3 regions of the Microbacterium sp. Root553 genome follow, and region 2 is predicted to be linked to each of the others. Evidence: predicted binding sites of a transcription regulator. Region 2 holds the regulator's gene; each other region holds the start of a gene.
The links. The regulator LexA, encoded in region 2, represses DNA repair genes until DNA is damaged. The targets are predictions, from matches to a motif close to TCGAACANNTGTTCGA.
Positions count from the first base shown of each region.

Region 1 (2,266 bases), on a different contig from region 2:
CATCTGGGGCGGGAGGCCGCACATCGCGCATCCGCCGTCTCTCTCGACGAGGGCGAGACGTTGCGCCCGCGTGAACAGTCGCTTCTCGCGGCCCCAGTCGAGGATCTCTCCGGCAGAGCCGAGCACCACCGGGATGATCCCGCCACCCGCTGCCATCCGTCGGCAGGTGCTGATGCTCACGGGCTGGTCGCTGCCGTCGATCGTCGCGGCTCCCCGCCCCGAGGTGAGGTCGTCGAGGTTCACACGCACCACCACTGTCGCGCCGGTCGCCGGCATCCCGCCGTTGTCACAGGCGATCGCATGCTCGCACAGGGCGGTGACGGCGTCGGCCTGGATCATCACCACGGTGCGGTGATCGGCGTCGGCCGCACCGGGCTCGGGTGCCGTGATCCGCGCCTGGAACGTCGCGGACACGTAGGCCTGGATCGCTGCCCTGATGGGCGCGCTCGACGCGATGTCGGTCTGCAGGTTCAGGTGGAAGGAGCCGTCGCGCTCGAACATGGTGAGAGAGCGACGATCACGCGACTGCTGTTCTTTGGGAGCCACCCCGTCGGGGTCGAGCCAGGCTTCGGTGCGGGCGACGAGCGTGCGCACGTCGTCGAGCGTCATCCCCGCGGCGCGAGCGACGAGCAGCCCCTCGGCCTCGTCGACCCGCGCCGACCCCACACGGAGATGAAGCCGTTCGAGCAGTGCGACGATGACCGCGGCGGCGGCCACGGAGATCTCACCCGCGGCGAGCGCTGCCGCCAGCGCGGGGTACTTCGCGGGCAGCACCTCGCCCAGCAGGTTGCTGCGCGGTGCAGCGGCCTGACCGACCGTGATGAGGCGCTTCGCGTCTCCCGGCGAACCGCCCGTCGTGGTCGCGATCAGTGCTCCGGCGTTACGGAATCCCTGCTCCTTGGCCAACCCCTCGGGGCCGAGTTCCGGCCGCGATTCGTGCGCGATCGTCGCCGCGAGTTCTGCGTGGATCCCGTCGAGACAGCGTTGCACCTCGCCGACCGCACGATGCGCGTCGAGCAGTTCGGCCCGCGAGAGATCGGCGCTCCTCTCCGCATCGGCCCACGCATCGCCGAGGCGCTCGATGGCCTCGAGAAGCGGCGTCAGACGGGTCGTGGTCATGATCTCAGTTTAGAACATATGTTCTAAGCTGTGGTCGGAATGCCGGCATGCGATGCGGCTTCACTCGCCGCGCAATCGCGGCCTCCGCACACTGTGCAACACCGCCTCCACACCGGGCGCACACGCGTCCCACCACAGCGCACTGCGGCCTCACCCGCCGCGCACGTGGTCCTCACTGCGCAGCCACTCGTCGAACGTGATGCGCCCCTGCCGGGCATCGGCGCCGCCGCGCAGCGCCCCCGACGCGAGCCCCGCGCCGTATGCGCCGGGCAGGCGCACCCCCACCACGCGCCGGCGCCGACCGTCGTACGCGAGCTGCCGCCGGGCGACGTCGAGCAGGATCTCGTCGCGCGGACCGACCAGGTCGCTCGCCCGACCGGTCGCCGCACCCTCCGCGAGCCGCACCAGATGCGCACCGACCTCCCGGGCGGCCACCGGCCGCATGAGCAGCGTCGGCAGGAGTGCCACGGGCCCGCGCATCCCCGAGAGCACCTGCCCGGCGAACTCGTGGAACTGCGCCGCTCTCGCGATCGTGAACGGCACCGGCCCCGTCGCCACCGCGCGCTCCTGCGCGAGCTTGCCCGCATAGTAGGAGGAGTCGATCCCATCGATCCCCACGATCGACAGCGCGACGTGATGCCCGACGCCCGCAGCCTCTTCCGCGGCGAGCAGGGTGCGGGTCGCCGTCTCGAAGAAGGCGATGGCCTTCGCCGCCGAGAGCGTGGTCGTGTTCGTGACGTCGATCACGGCATCCGCGCCCTGCAGCGCCTCGACGAGACCGGCGCCCGTGATCACGTCGACACCGCCCACGTCGACACCGCCCACGTCGACACCGCCCACGCGCGACAGCACGACGACATCATGCCCCGCGGCCCGCGCCCGCGCGACGGCATGCCGACCCACGACACCCGTTCCTCCTGCGACGGCGATTCTCATCGGCATCCTCTCCTCTCCGCTCCGGGAACACGCCTGCGCGCGGTGCGTGCACCCGCCGCGCACCCTCCCGCTGTGATGACGAGACGGCCGTCGAGAATGTGAGGCCTCACACGTGCGCACGCCACGTCGTCATATCCTGCGAAAGCACGCGCGACAGGAAGCACGCGAAAAGAACACCCGCGAACACGACCCACGAGCGCGACCCAGGACG
Region 1 covers NZ_LMFY01000001.1:1,197,503-1,199,768, reverse strand. Annotated here, with positions in the region: gene ASD43_RS05515 (HNH endonuclease signature motif containing protein) at 1-1,119, opposite strand, end outside; gene ASD43_RS05510 (SDR family oxidoreductase) at 1,270-2,055, opposite strand.
Region 1: ASD43_RS05515 (HNH endonuclease signature motif containing protein) is a predicted target of LexA. The motif match lies at 1,130-1,145, and genes of this name have one in related genera.

Region 2 (2,266 bases):
AGCTGTCGCCGGTGAGCAGCACACGCGAGCCGCTGACGTCGTCGACGCTGACATGGCCGTCCGCAGGGATGTCCAGGCGCCGCATCCGTCCGTCGTGTTCGACAACGACCACTTCATCGCGTCCGTCCGTGCGCACGAGCACGATGCGTCCGTCGTCCAACGGCTGATACCAGCGGTTGCCCAGCACCCAGAGGCCGTAGCCCGTGTCGGCGTCGTCCCCCGCATCGCCGACGGGGACAGGAGCGCCCTCGGGGTCGAGGTGGTGCAGGCGCTGACGGTGCAGGGCCCAGCGACCGCTGGGGTCGTCCGCGTACACGAGGGCGTCGTCACCATCCCACTCCGGCTGCAGCGCGGCCAGGGTCGGAAGCGTCGTGCGTCGTGTTCCGTCGGACACGACGAGCGACGCCTGCTGCCACGGCATCCGCTGACCGGACCATTCGACCCATGCGAGGCGCGTGCCGTCGGGGGAGAGTGCGGGATGCGCGTGGAACGAGGGCCCCTCCGTGACGATCGAGAGTCTCGATGCGTCCTCCGCAGCAGACCCGTCGGTCGGGATCTCGATGATCGCCCGGCGGTGAGGTTCGGATGACAGGTCCTCGCGCACCGCGAACAGCCGCCCCTGCTGCACACGAAGGCCGCCGTGGGCGGGGCCCTCCGGGGTGAGTGGCGCAGGGGCGTCGCCCGGACTCATCCGGTGCACGCGCTGCGTGTCGGCGTCGACGAAGTACAGCGTGCCCGAGGAGTCGGCGGTCCAGGCGCCGCCGCCGTATTCGTGCACGCGGGATCGGGCGCTCCACGGTGCCGGCAGGATCTCTGCGCCTGTGGTGCTGCGCACGGTGCGTCGACCACCCTGGGCGGGGACGCTCTCGCCCCACCAGATCTCGTCGCCGACGAACACGGCGCCGTCGAATCGTGGCGAGGACGCCGCGACGGCCGACGGGGAGAAGGGTGATGGCCAGGTACCGAACGGCGACGACATGGGACGAGCCTACGGCGCGTGCGGGGAGGCCGTCGTCACACGGCGCGGAGCACGGCGACGACCTTGCCGAGCACGACCGACTCGTCGCCGAGGATCGGCTCGAAGGCGGAGTTGCGGGGCAGCAGCCACGTGTGGCCGTCGCGGCGGCGCAGCACCTTGACGGTGGCCTCGCCGTCGAGCATGGCGGCGACGATCTCGCCGTTCTCGGCGCTGTTCTGCGATCGGATGACCACCCAGTCCCCGTCGCAGATGGCGGCGTCGATCATCGATTCGCCCGAGACCTTGAGCATGAACAGATCGCCCTTGCCCACGAGCTGACGGGGCAGGGGGAAGATCTCCTCGACCTGCTGGTCGGCGGTGATGGGGACGCCCGCGGCGATCCGCCCCACGAGCGGCACGAGTGCGGCGTCGCCGACGGGTGTGGCGACGTCATCCGGATTCTCGGCACTCGAACCCGGGAGGTCGATGAGGACCTCCATGGCGCGTGTCTTGCCGGGGTCGCGGCGGAGGTAGCCGCTGAGCTCGAGCTGGCCGAGCTGGTGCGTGACGCTCGAGAGCGACTTCAGCCCGACGGCGTCACCGATCTCCCGCATGCTCGGCGGGTAGCCGTAACGGCTGATCGATGTCTGGATGACCTCGAGGATCGCCATCTGCTTCGGGCTCAGGCTCTTCCGGCGACGCGTGCGGGGGGCGTCGGACTCGGGGGCGGCGATGTCGCTCATGGTGCTCCTCAGGTGTGCGATCCGGCGTCTCAGTTCGAATGTCGGAGGCCCGTGGTGGGGTGTTCGTATCGAAACCGTATCCGAGAATCACCTGGATCTGGAAGATCTGTTCGAGCGTGTCGAGGTATTCACGGCCCGGTTTTTCGAAGAACGCTTGACAGATGTTCGAATTCGAAGATAACTTCGGAACGTAGCTTCGCATTCACGGCTCCCGGCCGAGACGCGGATGCGAACGCTACGCCAACTTCACCGCTCACGCGGTAGATGCAGAGGAGTACGACATGAGCACCATCACCTTCAGCAACGCAGCCATCGTCTCGCCCCGTTCGGCGACGAAGCTCCGGCTGACGGCGCGTGGCCGCCGGGTCGTGCTCGCGCTGGCCGCAGTGCCACTCGCGGTGGGCATCGGATTCGCCGCATTGAGCGGCGGCAGCGCGATGGCCTCGGGCGAGCAGGTCGCCACCGCGTCCTTCGCCTCGGTCACCGTGATGCCGGGAGACACCCTCTGGTCGATCGCCGAGTCGGTGGCACCCGGTGCCGACCCGCGCGAGGTCATCGGCGACAT
Region 2 covers NZ_LMFY01000003.1:200,294-202,559, forward strand. Annotated here, with positions in the region: gene ASD43_RS16630 (S9 family peptidase) at 1-979, opposite strand, end outside; gene lexA (transcriptional repressor LexA) at 1,015-1,701, opposite strand; gene ASD43_RS16640 (LysM peptidoglycan-binding domain-containing protein) at 1,983-2,266, shown strand, end outside.

Region 3 (2,266 bases), 110 kb from region 2:
GCTCGACATCGCGACCACGCCCGATCTCCTCGACGCACCGCGATCTCATTTTCTCCACGCCGACCCTCTGACGTCGTGGATCGGTGACGCGCGCATCATGACCGACGCCGACGGCACGGACTCCCCCGATCCCGACGATCCGCTCTGGGACTAGCGCACCGCGACGCCGAGCGCGGTGGAGACCGGGAGGCACGATCACCCGAAGAGTTCGGGGAGCACGGCCGTGAACTCGTCGAAGTGGCTGTACCAGATGGTGTGTGCGGCCCCGGGGATGCTCCGGACCTCACCGCCCTGTCGAGCGAACCTGCGCGCGTCATCGTCGGAGACCCAGGCACTCGGATCTGCACGGACCAGGATCGACGCCGGGCCCGGTGCCCACTCGCGGTCGTCCCCGCAGGACACGGACGCCATGGTCTCCGGGTCGAAGCGCGCCGCCGCGCGGGCCTCGACCTCGGCATCCGCGGCGGAGTAGAACGGTCGGGCGGTCCGCAGCGCCTCGGGCGACGACCGCGCTCTGCGGTCCTTCTCATAGGCATCGACGAGGCTCGCACGATCCGCTCCTCCGGAGAGCGACAGCGCGGCGTCGACATACACGGCGAGAGCCGGGCGGAGCGAGGCGGCCGCCTGTGCGAGCACGGTCGCACCGTAGGAGTGGCCGACGGCGATCACCGGAGCGTCCGTCGCCCGGCTTCGCACCGTCTCGACCACCGATGTAGCCGCGGTCTCGATCGTGAGGTGCGGATCACGCGCAGACCGGCCGTGGCCGGGAAGATCGAGCGCGAGCACCCGATACCCCCGCGCCGTGAGCCGTGGCACGACGCGGTGCCAGCTCTCCCCTGAGCCCATCATGCCGTGCAGGAGCACGACGGTCCGAGGGCCGACGCCCGACTCGTCCACGTGCAGGAGCATCCGGTCAGTGTGCCATGGCGGGGGCCTCCGGCGTTGATCATCGTACCGGCATATATCGTATCTTTGTTCGAATGTGCGGAGGTGCGCGGGGTAGGATGGAGGCATGAACGCAGTGCTCGATGCGACCGATTCCCAGATGGCGGCTCTCGCCGATCTGGTGACGACGCTCGAGATCGCCGAGTCGACGTTGAGCAGCATGACGGCCGCTCGCGACGGGCTGTTGGCGATGGCCGGGAGGCTGGCGATCGACATCGCGAAGCAGGGCGAGCACCCCGACGGCGGCGACCAGTCGGTCACGATGATCGCCGCAGAGATCGCCGCGGTCCAGCACGTCAGCGACAGGACGATCGAACGACGGATGACCGCGGCGGGCATGCTCGTCGACCTCTTCCCCACCGTCTGGGAGGCGCAGGCGAAGGGGCGTATCAGCGCTGCCCACTCCCGGGTGATCGTCGACGCGGGCGCACACCTCGAGTCGTCGAGCGCACGCGAGGCCTTCGCGGCGATCGTACTGCCGCTGGCCGAGACCGATTCCCCCAACCGCCTTCGCGCACTCGCGCGCCGCATGGCAGAGCGGTTCGCCCCGTCGACGGTGACCGAACGGCATCGAACGGCCCGGGCGCAGAGACGAGTCTGGATGACCGACGAAGACGACGGCATGGCGGCGCTGCACGCGCACGCTCCGGCCGCACTGGTCCACGGAATGCTCGATCGGCTCTCGCAGATGGCGCATACCCTGCGCGACGAGAACCGCCGCGCGAAGCGGGATGCCGTCCGCGAGGGTCAGGAGCACGACGCCGATGACCGATCGGTCGACGAGATCCGCGCCGATCTGCTCGCCGATCTGGTGCTCGGCGGCACACCCACGGGCCACGACAGCCATGACGCGCTGCTCGGTTCGATCCGAGGGCGCGTCGAGATCACCGTTCCCGTGATGACACTGATCTCCGGCGATGCCGCCGCGGGCGCAGGGACCGGCGCCGATGACTCTGCTGCCGGATCCAGCGCCTCTACCGCGGATCCCGGCGACTTCTCCCCTCCTGCAGAGCTCGACGGGGCCATCCCGATCGACATCGACACTGCACGCCGGTTCGCCGGGCTCACGACCGGGTGGGATCGAGTGATGACGCATCCTGTCAACGGTCGGGTCTTGGTGGTCGATCGATACCGGCCGAGCGAACATCTCCGGCGGCACCTGCGCGCCCGCGACGGTCGATGTCGCTTCCCCGGGTGCGGGATCGCAGCCCGCAAGTGCGACCTCGACCACAACCACGCCGCATCCGCGGGCGGCGCGACCTGCGACACGAACCTGGCGACGTTCTGCCGTCGACATCACGTGCTCAAGCACAACTCACCG
Region 3 covers NZ_LMFY01000003.1:93,467-95,732, reverse strand. Annotated here, with positions in the region: gene ASD43_RS16115 (spermidine synthase) at 1-154, shown strand, start outside; gene ASD43_RS16110 (alpha/beta fold hydrolase) at 196-909, opposite strand; gene ASD43_RS16105 (HNH endonuclease signature motif containing protein) at 1,013-2,266, shown strand, end outside.
Region 3: ASD43_RS16105 (HNH endonuclease signature motif containing protein) is a predicted target of LexA. The motif match lies at 965-980, and genes of this name have one in related genera.